DNA from 4 places in the Bradyrhizobium sp. CCBAU 53421 genome. Region 4 is predicted to be linked to each of the others. Evidence: riboswitches for the same ligand, from Rfam matches in the RefSeq annotation. Region 4 holds a riboswitch; each other region holds the start of a gene.

What was found. Region 4 has a riboswitch for cobalamin ahead of XH92_RS37490 (ribonucleoside-diphosphate reductase subunit alpha). Riboswitches for the same ligand answer to the same signal wherever they lie in the genome.
Region 1: linked by a shared signal. The riboswitch ahead of XH92_RS29350 (DUF1636 domain-containing protein) and the one ahead of XH92_RS37490 (ribonucleoside-diphosphate reductase subunit alpha) in region 4 are both predicted to bind cobalamin.
Region 2: linked by a shared signal. The riboswitch ahead of XH92_RS03370 (TonB-dependent receptor) and the one ahead of XH92_RS37490 (ribonucleoside-diphosphate reductase subunit alpha) in region 4 are both predicted to bind cobalamin.
Region 3: linked by a shared signal. The riboswitch ahead of metE (5-methyltetrahydropteroyltriglutamate--homocysteine S-methyltransferase) and the one ahead of XH92_RS37490 (ribonucleoside-diphosphate reductase subunit alpha) in region 4 are both predicted to bind cobalamin.

Annotation. Positions count from the first base shown of each region.
Region 1 covers NZ_CP030047.1:6,181,041-6,184,981, forward strand. Annotated here, with positions in the region: gene cobW (cobalamin biosynthesis protein CobW) at 1-934, opposite strand, end outside; gene XH92_RS29350 (DUF1636 domain-containing protein) at 931-1,305, opposite strand; cobalamin riboswitch at 1,398-1,614, opposite strand; gene cobO (cob(I)yrinic acid a,c-diamide adenosyltransferase) at 1,651-2,304, shown strand; gene XH92_RS29360 (cobyric acid synthase) at 2,316-3,764, shown strand.
Region 2 covers NZ_CP030047.1:752,475-756,415, reverse strand. Annotated here, with positions in the region: gene XH92_RS03385 (ABC transporter substrate-binding protein) at 1-113, opposite strand, end outside; gene XH92_RS03380 (ABC transporter ATP-binding protein) at 113-886, opposite strand; gene XH92_RS03375 (iron ABC transporter permease) at 883-1,926, opposite strand; cobalamin riboswitch at 2,040-2,238, shown strand; gene XH92_RS03370 (TonB-dependent receptor) at 2,402-3,941, shown strand, end outside.
Region 3 covers NZ_CP030047.1:7,412,715-7,416,655, forward strand. Annotated here, with positions in the region: gene metE (5-methyltetrahydropteroyltriglutamate--homocysteine S-methyltransferase) at 1-2,223, opposite strand, end outside; cobalamin riboswitch at 2,325-2,522, opposite strand; gene XH92_RS34770 (nodulate formation efficiency C protein) at 3,869-3,941, shown strand, end outside.
Region 4 covers NZ_CP030047.1:8,073,859-8,077,799, forward strand. Annotated here, with positions in the region: gene XH92_RS37490 (ribonucleoside-diphosphate reductase subunit alpha) at 1-1,513, opposite strand, end outside; cobalamin riboswitch at 1,723-1,939, opposite strand; gene XH92_RS37495 (class I SAM-dependent methyltransferase) at 2,360-3,313, opposite strand.

The DNA of each region.
Region 1 (3,941 bases), 1.9 Mb from region 4:
CGAATTGATGCCTGACGCGCTCGCCGACCGATTGCACCAATAGCCGCATCGGCTTGCCTTCGACCGCGATGTAGCCCTTGGCGCGCAGCACGTTCTGTTCGCGTGCCAGTCCCTTGATCGATGCGACCAGCGCATCGACGTCCGAGACCTCGGGAAGGTCGATCACCACGGAATTGAAATCATTGTGCTCGTGCTCATCCTCACCGTCATGGTGCGAGGGGCGCGATGCGAGGTCATCCTCTGCCGCAGCCTCGAGGCCCAGGATCACGCGGGCGTCGATCGCGCCGTCGACGACGGGCAGCATCGGCACCTCGCGCGGCATCTCCGCCGCGATCACGGCCTTGGCCGCACTGATCCCTTGGGCACCCGCGAGATCGGCCTTGGTCAGCAGCACGATATCGGCGCAGGCGATCTGGTCCTCGAACACCTCCGACAGCGGCGTCTCGTGATCGATATTGTCATCAGCCGCGCGCTGGGCGTCGACCGCCGCGGGATCAGGCGCAAAGCGCCCGGCGGCGACGGCCTCGGCGTCGGCCAACGCGACCACGCCGTCGACCGTGATCCGCGAACGAATCTCCGGCCAGTCGAACGCTTTCAGCAGCGGCTTTGGCAGCGCGAGGCCGGATGTCTCGATCACGATGTGATCGGGCTTCACCGGGCGTGCGAGCAGCTGCTCCATCGCCGGGATGAAATCGTCGGCGACGGTGCAGCAGATGCAGCCATTGGCGAGCTCGACGATGTTCTCGGTCGGGCAATTGGCATCCGCACACGACTTCAGGATCTCGCCGTCGACGCCTTCGCTACCGAATTCGTTCACCAGCACCGCGAGCTTCTTGCCGTTGGCATTGCGGATCAGATGCTGGATCAGCGTCGTCTTGCCGGACCCGAGAAAGCCGGTCACGACGGTGACCGGAACCTTGGCGAGCGTGGTCATTCTGCGGCCTCCGGCACGACGGGAAGAGGTGGAATGCGGGCAAGCGACTGCTTGCGGAAGATTTCGGGACGGCTGCGCCACGGCACGATGCCGTCAGGCGCCGCGGCATAGGCGGTAGCGCCGGCAATCACATCCCTGGCATGATCGGCGGAGAGGCGGCCGTAGACATAGGACCACCGCCCCGGCGCACTGAGCGCGACCGAGCAGCCCTGGCTACAGGCCGACAAGCATTCGACGGGAACCAGATTGACGCTATCGGGCACGCCGGCGTCGACAATTGCGGCATGCAGGCGCGCACCGGGCGCGGTCTCGCCTTCGGCCAGCGTCTGGCCGGCGCGGCAGGTGATGCAGACATGAAGTGTAACGCTCATCGCCCTTCCTGGATTGACTGCGGGAAGCGATGAGGCACACGAACCTGACGTGAACAGGCCCGTTCCCCGTCGCGGAACACCCCGTCCGCCGGTCTCAAACACACTGCGTCGGCAGGTCTCCCGGCTTGCGGAGCGGGATTTCTCCCTTGATGCCCACCTTCCCGACTCCATCAGGGAATCAGTGGCTTGGGCATCTCTCCGGTCACGGTCGCGGGGGCGGCTACGCTTCGGGCAAACCTTGCGGTCAGAGCCCTATCGCATTCCCTCTTCGCCTGTCGTAGGACAGGAACCAACGCGGGCCCACCATTCGTCCAAGCCTCGCACTTGTCAAGCCGAAGGAACGTGATGATTTCTGATGGAAACGACGCTGAAGACGGCGCCGTTGGCACCGACCCTTCATTGGATGCGCGCCATGCGGCCAAGATGGCGAAAAAGAAGGTCGCCCGCGACAAGATCATGGCGACCAAGAGCGGTGACAAGGGCCTGATCATCGTTCATACCGGCGCCGGTAAAGGAAAATCCTCCTCCGCCTTCGGCATGATCGTGCGCTGCGTCGCGCACGGCTTTCCCTGCGCGGTGGTACAGTTCATCAAGGGCGCCTGGGATACCGGCGAGCGCCGCCTGCTCACCGGGCATTTCGGCGATCTCTGTCAATTCCATGCGATGGGCGAAGGTTTTACCTGGGAGACGCAGGATCGCGCCCGCGATATCGCGGCAGCGCAAGCCGGCTGGGAAAAAGCCAAGCAGCTGATCGCGGATCCGAGCTTGCGGATGGTCGTGCTCGACGAGATCAACATCGCGCTGCGCTACGACTATCTGGCGATCGCCGATGTTGTCGACTTCCTGACCAATTCGAAGCCGCCGATGACGCATGTCGTGCTCACTGGGCGTAACGCCAAGGACGAGTTGATCGAGATCGCCGATCTGGTCACCGAGATGACGCTGGTGAAGCACCCCTTCCGCTCCGGCATCAAGGCGCAACCGGGCGTCGAGTTCTGATAGACATCACCATGGCGCGCGCATTGATGATTCAGGGAGCCGGTTCGGATGTGGGCAAGTCGCTCATCGTCGCCGGCCTCGCGCGTGCCGCGAGACGACGCGGCCTGCGCGTGCTGCCGTTCAAGCCGCAGAACATGTCGAATAATGCCGCCGTGACCGTCGACGGCGGCGAGATCGGGCGCGCGCAGGCGCTGCAGGCGCTCGCTGCCGGCGTCGAGCCGCATACCGACATGAACCCGGTGCTGCTGAAGCCGGAAACCGATGTCGGCGCGCAGGTCATCGTGCACGGCAAGCGGATTGCGACCGCCCGCGCGCGCGAATATGCGGGCATGAAACCATCGCTGATGGGCGCGGTGCTGGAGAGCTTTGCGCGCCTGAAGGCGCGCGCCGACCTCGTGCTGGTCGAAGGCGCCGGCAGCCCCGCCGAGGTCAATCTGCGCCAGTCCGATATCGCCAATATGGGCTTTGCGCGGAGGGCCGACGTGCCCGTGGTGCTGGTTGGCGACATCGACCGCGGCGGCGTGATCGCGCAGCTCGTCGGCATCAAGACGGTGATCGACCCCGATGATGCCGCGATGATCCACGGCTTCGTCATCAACAAATTCCGCGGTGATCCCTCGCTGTTCGACGACGGCTACCGCCTGATCGAGGCGCGCACCGCGTGGCACGGCTTTGGCGTGCTGCCGTGGTTCGCCCGCGCCGGTGAGCTCCCGGCCGAAGATGCGCTTGGGCTGGGCGAGGCGCGCAGGCCCGGCCAGTGCAAGATCGCGTTTTTGGCGCTGTCGCGGATCGCCAATTTCGACGATCTCGATCCTCTGAAGCTCGAGCCCGGCGTCGATCTCGTGATGGTACGTCCGGGCGAAGCCATCCCGGGTGATGCGAGGTTGGTCATCCTGCCCGGCTCGAAATCGACCCGCGGCGATCTCGCTTTCCTGCGCGCGCAGGGCTGGGACATCGATCTTCTTGCGCATCATCGCCGCGGCGGCCATGTCCTTGGCCTGTGCGGCGGGTACCAGATGCTTGGCGAGAGCGTCGCCGATCCTGATGGGATCGAGGGTCCCGCCGGCGAAACGCCCGGGCTCGGGCTTCTCGATGTGGCCACCGTCATGACCGAACAGAAGACGCTGACCCGCGTCAGCGCGGCGCATGCCGCGACCGGTCAACCGATCAGCGCCTACGAAATCCACATCGGACGCACCGACGGCCCGGATCGCGCGCGGCCCTTCTCGATGCTTGACGGCTCGCCGGAAGGCGCCATGTCGCGTGACGGGCGCGTTCACGGCAGCTATCTGCACGGCCTGTTCGCATCGGACGGATTTCGCAAGGCGTTCCTCGCGCAGCTCGATATCCCTGCCGCGGATCAGCCGTACGGCGCCAGGGTCGAGAGCGCACTCGACGCGCTGGCCGCGCACATCGAGGCCCATCTCGATGTCGAGGGCCTGCTCGCGCTGGCGCGTTAGCGCTGAATGAAATCAGCTCGAACGGCGACGGCGCTGTGCTCCCTCTCCCGTTCTTCACGGGGTCGAGACGAGCGAAGCCCGCACTGGGGCGAGCCCACATCTGCCTGATTTCGGAATATTGGAAAAATATCCGTGAGTTGCCCGACGTGTCAAGTAGTCCGGTCGAACGCCGGCCAC
Region 2 (3,941 bases), 1.9 Mb from region 4:
ACCAGCTGGTCGCTGCAGACATTCATCGAGACGATGCGCGGTCCGGCGGCGGAGGCGGCTGCACACGACATCAGCCATGCCGCAACAAAGGCTGCCAGACGTCGCGCGCGCATTAGACGTCCGCCCACGGCACAATGACGGCCTCGCGCTGAAATTCGGCGCGGTAGGCGCTGACCCGGAATACGCTGGCCAACACGCTCTCCGACAACGCCACAGCGGGCGCGCCTTGCGCCGCCAGCCGTCCCTCCGACAGCACCAGCACATGATCGGCAAACCGCGCCGCGAGCCCGAGATCGTGCGTCACCACGACGACCAACACGCCGGTGTCGGCGACGTTGCGCAGCTTCTGCATCACGTCGATCTGGTGGCGCGGATCGAGCGAGGCGGTCGGCTCGTCGGCGAGGATCACCGGCGCCTCCACCGCCAGCACCCGGGCCAGCGCGACGCGGCTGCGCTCGCCGCCGGAGAGCTCGGTGACGCGGCGATCGCTGAACGCGGTGACGTCGACCGCCTGCATCGCCCGCAGCACCGCCTCGATATCCTTCGGCGACAGCCGCGCCGGATCGGTCGCGCCATGCGGATAGCGGCCTAGCGCGACGATATCGCGCGCCGGCAGCGGCCAGTGCACCATATGCCCTTGCGGCAGATAGGCGAAGCGCCTGGCGCGCTCGCGCAGCGGCAGCGACGCCAATGTGTCGCCGCCGATCCGGATCTCGCCGTCGGACGGAATCAGCCCGGCCAACGCACGCAGCAGCGTGGTCTTGCCGGCGCCGTTCGGCCCGACCAGCGCGACCAGATGACCGGCTGCCAGCGACAGCGAGACATCGTGCAGCACCTTGCGGCTGCCGAGCGAGGCGTTGAGCGCGGTGGCGGAGAGCAGCGTCATGCCACGCCTCCGCCGAGCGCGCGGCGTTCGCGCATGATGAGGTAAAGGAAGAACGGCACGCCGATGATCGAGGTCAGCACGCCGACCTTGATGTCCGAGGTCTGGGGGATGATGCGCACCGCGATATCGGCCGCGAGCAGCAGTGCCGAACCGGCGAGCGCGCTCGGCACCAGGAGCCGCGCCGGATCGTGACCGATCAGAGGACGCATCAGATGCGGCGCGACGAGGCCGATGAAGCCGATCGTGCCGGTCACCGCCACCGCGCCGCCGACGCCGAGCGCAACACCCGTGATCACGAGGAGCCGCAGCCGCCCGACATCGACGCCGAGGCTCTGCGCGGCTTCCTCACCGAGCGTCAGCGCGCGGAACGCGCTCGCCTGGCTGAGCAGGACGGCAGCACCCGCGATGATGAAGGGCAGCGCCAGCGCCACGTGCTGGAAGCTGCGGTCTTCCAGCGAGCCGAGCAGCCAGAATGCGATCTCCAGCACCACGAAGGGATTGCTGGAGAGATTCATCACCAGCGCCGTCGCAGCCCCGGCAAAGCTCGAGATCGCAAGCCCGGCGAGGATCAGGATCAACAGCCCGGCATTGCGGCCGGCGATCGCGAGCAGCGCGAACACCGAGCCGAACGCGGCGATGATCGCCACCACCGGCAGTGCGTAGGAGCGGACATCGGCAAGGCCAAGCGCGATCACCAGCACCGCGCCGAATGCCGCCGATTGCGGCGCGCCGAACAGCGACGGCGAGGCCAGCGGATTGCGCAGCAGGCCCTGCAGCGCCGCGCCTGACAGCCCGAGGATACCGCCGATCGCGAACGCCAGGATGGTGCGCGGCAGCCGGATCTCGCGCACGATCACCTGCGCCACGTCGCTGCCGCCGCCGAACAGCGCCTCGATCACCGCAAGCGGCGACAGCCGCACCGGCCCGACGCCGAGCGAGATCACGCACAGCAGGACCACGAGCGCGAGCAGCGCCGCGGTGGCGCTCCACCGGCGCCGCGCCGCGACCTCGGCCGCCAAGGCAAAATCCCGCACGCTCATCCAATCCATGCTCTTACAGCGATCGCCGTGGCAGACAAGCGACACCCGACAAAAACCGTGGTCCCCCTGGCCGCCGCCCGACCGCCGCCGGATTGACTTTGCCGACCGGCCGAACCCTAGATGACCATGACGGTTCTTTCATGAGATGAAAAGGGAATGCGGTGCGGGGAGACTTCCCCAATGCCGCGGCTGCCCCCGCAACTGTATGCGGTGAATCCTTCGTCACAGGCCACTGGGAATCTCGGTCCTGGGAAGGCGACGAAGGGTAACGACCCGCGAGCCAGGAGACCTGCCGTCAGCCGTGGTCACACGCGAAGATGCCGGTCGGGGAGTACAGGCATGAGCTTCACCTGATGCTGCAAGCACGATGGTGAGACTGGTTCGCGGTGACGTGCCACTGACGTCACCGAGGTCTCGCTTCATGTTCTCCCTCCCTCCGCATCGGCGCCGCCGCGCGCTTCTGCTCGCGTCGACGATGATCGCGCCGACAATCATCATCTCCACCGCGCGGGCGCAGCAGGCGCCCTCTCCCGATCAGCTGCCGGCCATCGAAGTCACCCGGCCGAACGACCAGAATTTCACCCGCGCCAGGCCGGCCGCTGACGAGGCGCCGGCGCCGCGCCGCCCGGCGCCGGGCACCCCGCAAGGCAACAATGTAGGCAGCGGAGCCGGATCGAACACGACAGGGACTGGAGCAGCCTCCGGAACTGGCGGCACTGGCGGCGGCCGCCAGTTCGCCGGCATCGTCGGCTCCTCCTCGGCCGTGATCACCGCCGACGACATCGCGCATTCGCCATCGCAATCGCTGCCCGAGATTCTCGCGCAGGTGCCGGGCGTCCAGCTGCAATCGCTCTATGGCGGCCCGAACGGCGCCAAAACCTCGGTCGACCTGCGCGGCTTCGGCGCATTCGCCTCCGACAACACCCTGTTCCTGCTCAACGGCCGCCGCCTCAACGACGTCGACAAGGCCGGCTTCGATCTCACCACGATCCCGCTGGATTCGATCGAGCGCATCGAGATCACCCGCGGCAACACCGGCGCGGTGCTCTATGGCGACAATGCGGTCGGCGGCGTGGTCAACATCATCACCAAGACCGGCGCCGGCGGTCCGCCGGCCACGATGCGCGCCGAAGGTGGCTTTGGCTCGTTCAACACCCGCATGGCCGCGGTGTCCGCGGCGCTCAATTCCGGCCCGTGGTCGACCTCGTTCTACGGCAACGGCATCAAGTCCGACGGCTACCGCGTCAACAATGCGCTCGACCAGCGCAACGCCGTCGGCAACGTCAACTACACGACATCCGATCTCACCGCCTTCCTCACCGTCACCGGCAGCGACCAGAAGCTCGGCCTGCCCGGCGGGCGCCTAGTCGATCCGTCGATCGGCGTCAACGAGCTGCTCACCGATCGCAGAGGCGCGGCAACGCCGTTCGACTATGCCAATCAGCAGACCGCCAGCGTCACCGCCGGCTTCACCAAGACGCTGATCAACGGCGTCGACCTCATCGTCGACGGCGGCTGGCGGCAGCGCGAGACGCAAAGCGGTTTCTTCGGCACCGTGCCGACCATCAACTTCGCCTCGACCTACAATGACGCGGCGCTCGAAACCTGGTCAATCACGCCACGCCTCAGCGTCAAGAACGTCATGCTCGGCATGCCGTCGACGATCCTGACCGGCATCGACCATTACGATTCGACCTTCCGCGAGGCGCGCGGCGCCTATCGGGGCGTCGATCCCTATCACATCTACAATATCGAGCAGCAGACCGTGGCCGGATACTGGCAGCATACGCTGGGCCTGCTGCCGACGACCGATTTCTCTTACGGTGCGCGCGTGCAAAACACGAGCGTCTCGGCGCGCGATCGATACGATCCGAATGCGCCGTTTGCCTTCGACACGCAGGCGGCACCGCTCGACAGCAACGAGACCCAATACGCACTGCATGTCGGCGCCGAGCATCGCTTCACCGACACCTTCTCGGTGTTCGGCCGTGCCGCGCGCGCCTTCCGCACGCCCG
Region 3 (3,941 bases), 660 kb from region 4:
GAGTTGCGAATCCTGCAGCCGCTTTCGAGCCAAAGCCACGAGCTCTTTCATCTCGCTCGACTCGGGCACGCGCGGAGAATGGATATCGTACACGCCCGGCCCGATTTGATTCGGATTGTAATTCCGGAACGCGTCGAGCAGCTCCATCTTCGAGCGCGAAGTCTCGATCGAGATGACATCCGCGTCCATTGCAGCAATCGCATCGATGATGTCGTTGAATTCCGAGTAGCACATGTGGGTATGGATCTGGGTTTGATCGGCGACGCCCGATGAGCAGATGCGAAAGCAATCCCCGGCCCACTCGAGATAAGCCGTCCACTCCGATCGACGCGGCGGCAATCCTTCGCGCAGCGCAGCCTCGTCGATCTGGATCATGGCCGCACCAGCATTTTCGAGATCGCCGACTTCGTCTCGGATCGCGAGCGCAATTTGACGACAGAGCTCGCCTCGGGGAATATCATCGCGAACAAACGACCAGTTCAAGATCGTCACTGGTCCGGTCAACATCGCCTTCATCGGCTTCTCGGTTAGCGATTGCGCGTACCGCCACCAACCCACAGTGATCGGTCTCGGCCGTGAGACATCGCCAAACAAGATCGGCGGCCGGACACAGCGCGAACCATAGGATTGTACCCAGCCGTTTTTGGTAAATGCGAAGCCGGCGAGTTGTTCGCCGAAGTACTGCACCATGTCATTGCGCTCAAACTCGCCGTGCACGAGCACGTCCAGGCCAATGTCCTCCTGCCAACGTACGGCACGGGCAGTCTCTTCCTTGAGGAACTCGTCGTATTGTCCGTCGCTCATCGCGCCTCGCGCGTGTGCTGCGCGGGCATTGCGGACCTCCGCAGTCTGCGGAAACGATCCGATCGTCGTGGTAGGAAACGCCGGTAGTTTGAAGCGCTTGCGCTGGATCTCGGCACGACTGGCAAATGGACTGGCGCGCCGGCGCGTGGTCTGGTTCATCGCTCTCATCCGGACGGCGACACCGGCATCTTGGATCTTTGGCGAAGTCCCACGATTGGTGGTGACGCGCTCCGATTCCGCAAGAGCGCCGGCAACATTCTGATCACCCGCAAGAGCGCGCGCCAAGGTCGCAAGGTCGCGAATCTTCTGAACCGAGAATGCAAGCCAACTCTTGACGTCTGAAGCGAGCTCCGTCTCGAGTTCAACATCGACCGGCACGTGAAGCAGCGAACAGGAGGGAGCGATTTGTATGCGATCCTTGCCGAGCTTCGCGATAGCGGGATCGAGCCGCTGGCGCAGTGCCGACAAATTCGTTCGCCACACATTGCGGCCGTCTATCGCGCCGAGTGACACGACAAGATCACTTCGCTTGGCGGTAATGATCTGGCCCAATAACGCTGGCGCCCGAACCAGGTCGACGTGCAGCCCGGCGACAGGCAGGCGCAAGGCGGTGGGAAGATTGTCGCCGAGGCCACCGAAATAGCTGGCGACCATGATCTTGATGGCCGGCCCTTCCTTGGCGAGCCGGTCATAGGCATGTAGCAAGGATTTTCTTGATTCCTCATCCAGATCAAGAACCAGGCAGGGCTCGTCGAACTGAACCCAATTTGCCCCACGTTTGGCCAATTCCTGCAGAACCTCGATATAAACCTGTAGCAGGTCATCCAGTAGTGACAGTGGCTGGAACGCAGGATCAGCACTCTTGCCTAGCTTTAGGAATGTGACCGGGCCGATCAGGACAGGGCGAGTCTGAAAGCCAAGGGCCTTGGCTTCCTCATACTCCTCGATAGGCTTGCGAGAGGACAGCCTGAAAGTCTGTCCGCGGTGAAATTCCGGGACCATGTAATGGTAGTTGGTGTCGAACCACTTGGTCATCTCCTGCGCGGGTGCGCCATCGCCGCGAGATCCGTGGCCGCAACTCGCACCCCGGCTGTCGTATTGTGAACCGCGTGCCATGGCGAAATACGTCTTGAGGGAAACGGGCTCGGCTTTCGAGGCGTAGACTTCCGGGATGGCGCCGACCATGACACTGGTGTCGAGCACGTGATCGTACAGCGAGAAGTCGTTCGACGGAATGACGGTGACACCGAGGGACTTCTGGCGCGCCCAGTTCGCAGCACGTAGGCCGGCCGCATCCTCGAGCAACTGCTGTTCGCTGGTTCTTCCGGCCCAATAGCTTTCGAGTGCAAATTTGAGCTCGCGCCTTGGACCGATGCGCGGCGTTCCGAGCGTGGCAACCGGAAGTGAGAGAAGAGACATAGCGCTAACCCCGGGTTGGGGGCAAAGGCCATGGCGGACGCAGGCAGGAGAAGTCGCCCGAGCGACGGCTGCTTAGCGCACCACCGGGACACCCCGCCCGTGGATGAACATATTGTCGGGGCAGGTCTCCTGGCTCGCGGGTCATTGCTGCTGTCCGGCCTTCCCGAAGCCGCGCGGGCTTCAGTGATTGGACAGTGGCTCGCCGCTCACAGTTGCGGGGCAGCGCCGGCATTGGCACCGGCTTCCCTCTTAGCTCCGGATCAAATGGAAACCGGAGAACCTCGACGACTTGGATTATCGGCAAGAGAACTCGGCCGTCAACCTCTCAAATTGGTGCTGCGGCCTCTTACGCGAATGACGTTCCAAGGCCACTCTTGATCGCGACGTGGACGCCACTCTCGAATCATAAGATATCGGAATGGCCATCTCGAAGGCGCGTGGCGTCGGGCGGCGTGTCAGATCTATGGAAGAGACGACGCGGCCTGCAGGATGAAGGTACCACGCCGAGTTGGACGTTTTCATGCGGCCCGGCTTTCGAACGATTCATCGAGCACGCTTCGATGCGTCCTCCCTCTCCACCAATAACCATGGATCAGTGTCGAATAGGCGCAAGAGGTATGCGCTAAATCCAGCAGCGTGCTCAGCGAGCATGTCGATGTACGACCAGCCAATCCTGGTAGGCGTCAAGCTGATGTTTTGGTGATACTGGCCAAAGCAAGCATATTGAATCACCACAACCACAAGAGAGCCTCGCAATGAAAATGGCTGTTTGGAGCGCCCTCGGCGTCTTTGCTGCTGCCGTCTTTACTGTCGGTCTGTTCGGCTGGATGGCAAGGCCTTTTATGAGCCACCCCGTCAGACAGATGCTCTCGAAAGCGTTCAGTAATTCAAGCCGAAGCTAGCAAGACCTGAGGCTTCCCTCTTGCCGGTCGACACGGCTGCGTGGAAGCGCAGTTCCTCTAATGTTGACTGCAATGACGAGCAGGTAGACGACGGCCCATAACATTGCGCGAGCGGAGAATGCCACGTCTCGTCCGCCTGCTTGATCCGTGAAGTTCCTTAACGTCGATTCCAAATCGCTCGCCGCTGAAGGGCGGCTCCGCGTTGATGTAGGCCGCAAAGTGCCAAGCACAACAGGCTTGGGCGCCCTCGACATTCGTAGTAGCGGCGACGCCCCTGGATCACACGGATCGATGGCGGCATACCTGCTCCCAATTGTCGTCAAGACTCCGGCAGCAAGGCATTCGCCCGCACTGTCGAAGATTCAGTGCGTGATAAGAATCATTCACGGAAGTCGTGGCGAATAGGCTGTATGGTAACATTAGAACGTGCGCAGGTCGGTAAGTCGACAAAGACGGCACAAATCTGGCGCGAACTGCCGGTTATTGCCTGGCACGAAGAATGCAGGTCCTCGGCATGTCCAGGCTTCTCCTCCTGGGCAGGTCCAGCATTGCAAATTGAGGCTTTGGCTGACCACTGAAGTTAGCGGCGCGTGACATCGAGGGACGGCGCCTGCTCGTGCGGGACATCGGCAGGCGCCCGCGTCACGTTGCCGCTAACTTCTTGCGATCTGCGCATAGCACGTTGAGGAGGACGTCCCGCTTTGGAATTGACGTGTGGATGATAACTAGATGGGCCGGAAGCAATGAAGAAAATGCCTGGAAGACGCGTGCTTTGGTTCTGTATCGGTCGGTCGCTGATCTGCCTGGCCGGGCTGG
Region 4 (3,941 bases):
ACAGGATGTCGAGATGAGCGACGGAACCCTCGTGCGCGATGATCGACTGCCAAGTTGCCGAAGTATCTGCGCCCTTGGCGGCCAGCAGCTTGGCGAGATGCGGATTCCGCACCGAGATGGCACCGGACAAGGTCTTATGGGTGTAGATGTTGGCCGGAATCGGCTCGACGCAAGCGCTGGTCCCGCCGCAGATGATGCTGATCGAGGCGGTTGGCGCGATCGCGATCTTATGGCTGAAGCGCGCCATCACACCGCGTTCCAGTGCATCCGGGCACGGCCCACGCTCGCGCGCGAGCGTCACGGATGCCGCGTCGGCATCGCGACGGATTTTCCGGAACATGTTCAGATTGAACGACTTGGCCACGACACTTTCCATCGGAATGCCCTTGGACTGCAGGAACGAATGGAAACCCATGACGCCGAGGCCGACGGAGCGCTCACGCAAGGCGGCGTAGCGGGCACGCTTCATGCCGTCCGGCGCCACCGTGATGAAGTGGGTCAGCACGTTGTCGAGGAAGCGCATGACGTCCTCGATGAAGCTTGGCTTCTCATTCCACTGGTCCCAGGTCTCGAGGTTGAGCGACGACAGGCAGCACACCGCGGTGCGGTCCTCGTCGCGATGATCGATGCCGGTCGGCAGGGTAATTTCGCTGCACAGGTTGGAGGTAGAGACCTTGAGGCCGAGCTCGCGCTGGTGCTTGGGGAGCGACCGGTTGACGGTGTCAATAAACAACAGATAAGGCTCGCCGGTCTGAAGCCGGTTCTCCAGGATGCGTTGCCACAGCTGCCGGGCGTCGATCTCGCGGATGACATCGTTGGTCTTCGGGCTGCGCAGAGCGAACGCGGTGCCGGCGCCCACGGCACGCATGAACGCGTCGGTAACGCTGATCCCGTGGTGCAGGTTGAGACTCTTGCGGTTGAAGTCGCCGGACGCCTTGCGGATCTCGAGGAACTCCTCGATCTCGGGATGGTGGATATCGAGATAGACCGCCGCAGAGCCGCGCCGCAACGAGCCCTGGCTGATCGCCAATGTCAGGCCGTCCATGACGTGGATGAACGGGATGATACCTGAGGTAACGCCGCCCTTCACCTTCTCGCCGATCGAGCGAACGTTGCCCCAGTAGGTGCCGATGCCGCCGCCGTTAGAGGCAAGCCAGACATTCTCGTTCCAGGTGTCGACGATGCCTTCGAGCGAGTCCGACACCGAGTTAAGGAAGCATGAGATCGGCAGACCGCGCGTGGTGCCGCCGTTGGACAGCACCGGTGTGGCCGGCATGAACCACAGCCGAGACATCGCATCATAGAGACGTTGGGCATGCGCAACATCATCCGCGAAGGCGCAAGACACCCGCGCGAACATGTCCTGGAGCAATTCGCCGGCGAGCAGATAACGGTCGGTCACCGTCAGCTTGCCGAACGGCGTCAACAGGTCGTCGCGCGTCCGATCGAGCTTGAGATCGGCCGGCCTTGGCGATGGCGCAAGGGGGCGCGGCAGCGGAGCCGGCGATGGCAAGACACGACACAACTCAGGCGGGCTAGGCCTTGCCTGCGCTGGTCCCGCCCGCACATGCGACGGCTCAATGAGATGACCCTCCTGATCGAAATTGTAAGACGGCGACATCGGCAACCCCGCGATGTGAGGCGCGGGCCGCGCGGACAACTTGCGAGGAATCCGGGCAAATGTCCCCGGCTGCAAGCGACCCACCGGGGCACCCCGCCCGAGGACTTTCGTTCGGTCGCGGCAGGTCTCCTGGCTCGCGGGTCACTGCGGCCGTCGGCCTTCCCGGCGCTGTGTCGCGCCAGTGACCATGATGACAACCGCTCGCCGCTCTCAGTTGCGGGGGCAGCCCCGGAGTTGCCGTTTTGGCGCACCGGGTTCCCTCTTAGCTTCCGACCTACAAGGTGTGGGGGGCGGAAGACCGTGACTGGCTACAGATAGGCACTACTCGCCCGGACCGTCAACTGGAGAGATCGAGATTTAGAAGGCAAAAACATACCGATCGCCCGGACCACGCTATCGCCGCTGTCACTTTCGCTCCAGATGATTGGAGATGCCGTTGGGCCGCCTTTCCAGTTTCCGTCGAGTTTGCGCATAGTCGAGGAAATTCTGGCCCACGTGTCGCATTGATGCGATCTATGAAACCGCGCGTCATTGGAGAGGGAATTCGGCGGCAAGGCGCTCTTAGATTTGAATCGCAGCGCTCCCCGCTCGCGGCGACAAATGGCATCTGGACGAAGTCGTTATCCATCGTCGGCGAACAACGTCGGCTCTGGCACGCCTTCGACCAGAATGGCTTTGTTTTTCGACGTATTGATCCAGCGCCGAAGGACTCGCGCGCTGCACTGTGGTCCTTAACTGTCAGGGCTCCAGCGCAACCTGCAAGCCCTCGTCGCTTTCAACATGAACGTAACGGGGTCCAATCGGACGTCCCCTGCCGCTGGCGACGGTGACAACGTCTTCCAGAGGCGTGGCCCGTGCATCCGCCTCTGGGCGAGACAAGATCAGATCGGCATGAAACAGCCCCTCTGATTCGAGGCCGGTCGCATCCACACCTAGGGCCGCCAAGCTGGCCAAACAACTTTCAAACTCTTCAGCATCGCGAAAGCGACGCTGGATGAACGTCACGCCGGTAAGACGTTCTGTCACAAGACCACGCTTTGCAAACGCCTCGGCCAAAGATTCAAATGGGAACATTCGTAGCACGAAGGAGATGATCCATGGTTGCTTCTCTGTCGCATCGAGAATCTCGCTGAACGTCTTCTCGGTAACGTAGCCGATGCATCCGGTTGACATGATAACATCCACGGAGCGGAGAATGCGCGCGCTGTCCGTCGATAGCGCCTCCTTTTCAAGGTCAGCGACGATGCCCTGCTCCAAGAGGCCAACACTCTTTGCATAGCTGATCGCCCGTGCCGACACATCGAGGCCGATAAAGCGCGCCAACCCGACATCAGGCCAGGCTGCATAAAAACTGCGATCGAGACTCACCAGCGTCTCAGAACTGATCGCCCTCATCTCACGCCGGGCGTAGCGGTGACGCAAGCCTCCGAAGGTCAGCGGAAAGCGATGCACCGCTGCGTTGATGCCGTATGAACATCCAACATCGAGCACGACGGGCTTAAGGCCGGTTGCGGAAGCTTTCGCTGCCAGGATCTGGCGCACAACCGGCTCAGAGACGTCCGGGATCATATAATCCAAGTCTCCGAGGATTGAGAAATATGCCCTCGGATCATCAGAAGCATAAATATCATAGAATATAGCTTTAGACCGATTAATACGCGAAAAATCTACCCGCAACGCAATTTCTCCCATCTCGTTTGCAAGCTAGTCGACGGCAGGTGCCTTCGTACTCGCCCGCACTTTGGTATACAGGTTGGCCTTACATCCAACGGTGCGATAGCAGAAGCGGCAAGCGGACAAGAGCACCGCCTGCGCAAGACTATCATGAAACTGGTCCCGTACCGATGAACAGCCGCTGGGGATACATTCGGCCGAGTTGAGAGCGGTCGAGGCGACGGCAGGCAACATGACAAGAACCGTTTCTGTCGCGTGATAAGATTGGCAGCATTCGCGAGCGCGAATGCGCCAGCCCATTAGAGAAGCGAGCTGACCGGAAGCTGACGAGCGTCGTTACCTCATGATCACCGCTGGCTTCCATTTAGGAAGACGCATCGGCCTCTAAATTTGGGACAAATTTTGGTGCCGATCCTGTCGTGAAGACAACAGGTATACCCATGCGATCTCGGAGGCTGTCATCTTGAGGAAAGAGCTGTGTTACTGTTTTCACCTGCCTGACGTCGTGAGGACGTTCGGCGGCGCCGCCGACGCTACCATCGGCGCCTTACAGTTACACGGTTTTGGATCAGGAGCTTAACTCGCTGACATGGCACCAGGCCAGGCGAACGCAACCAAACGAAGCTCGCACCGGCATTGAAATACG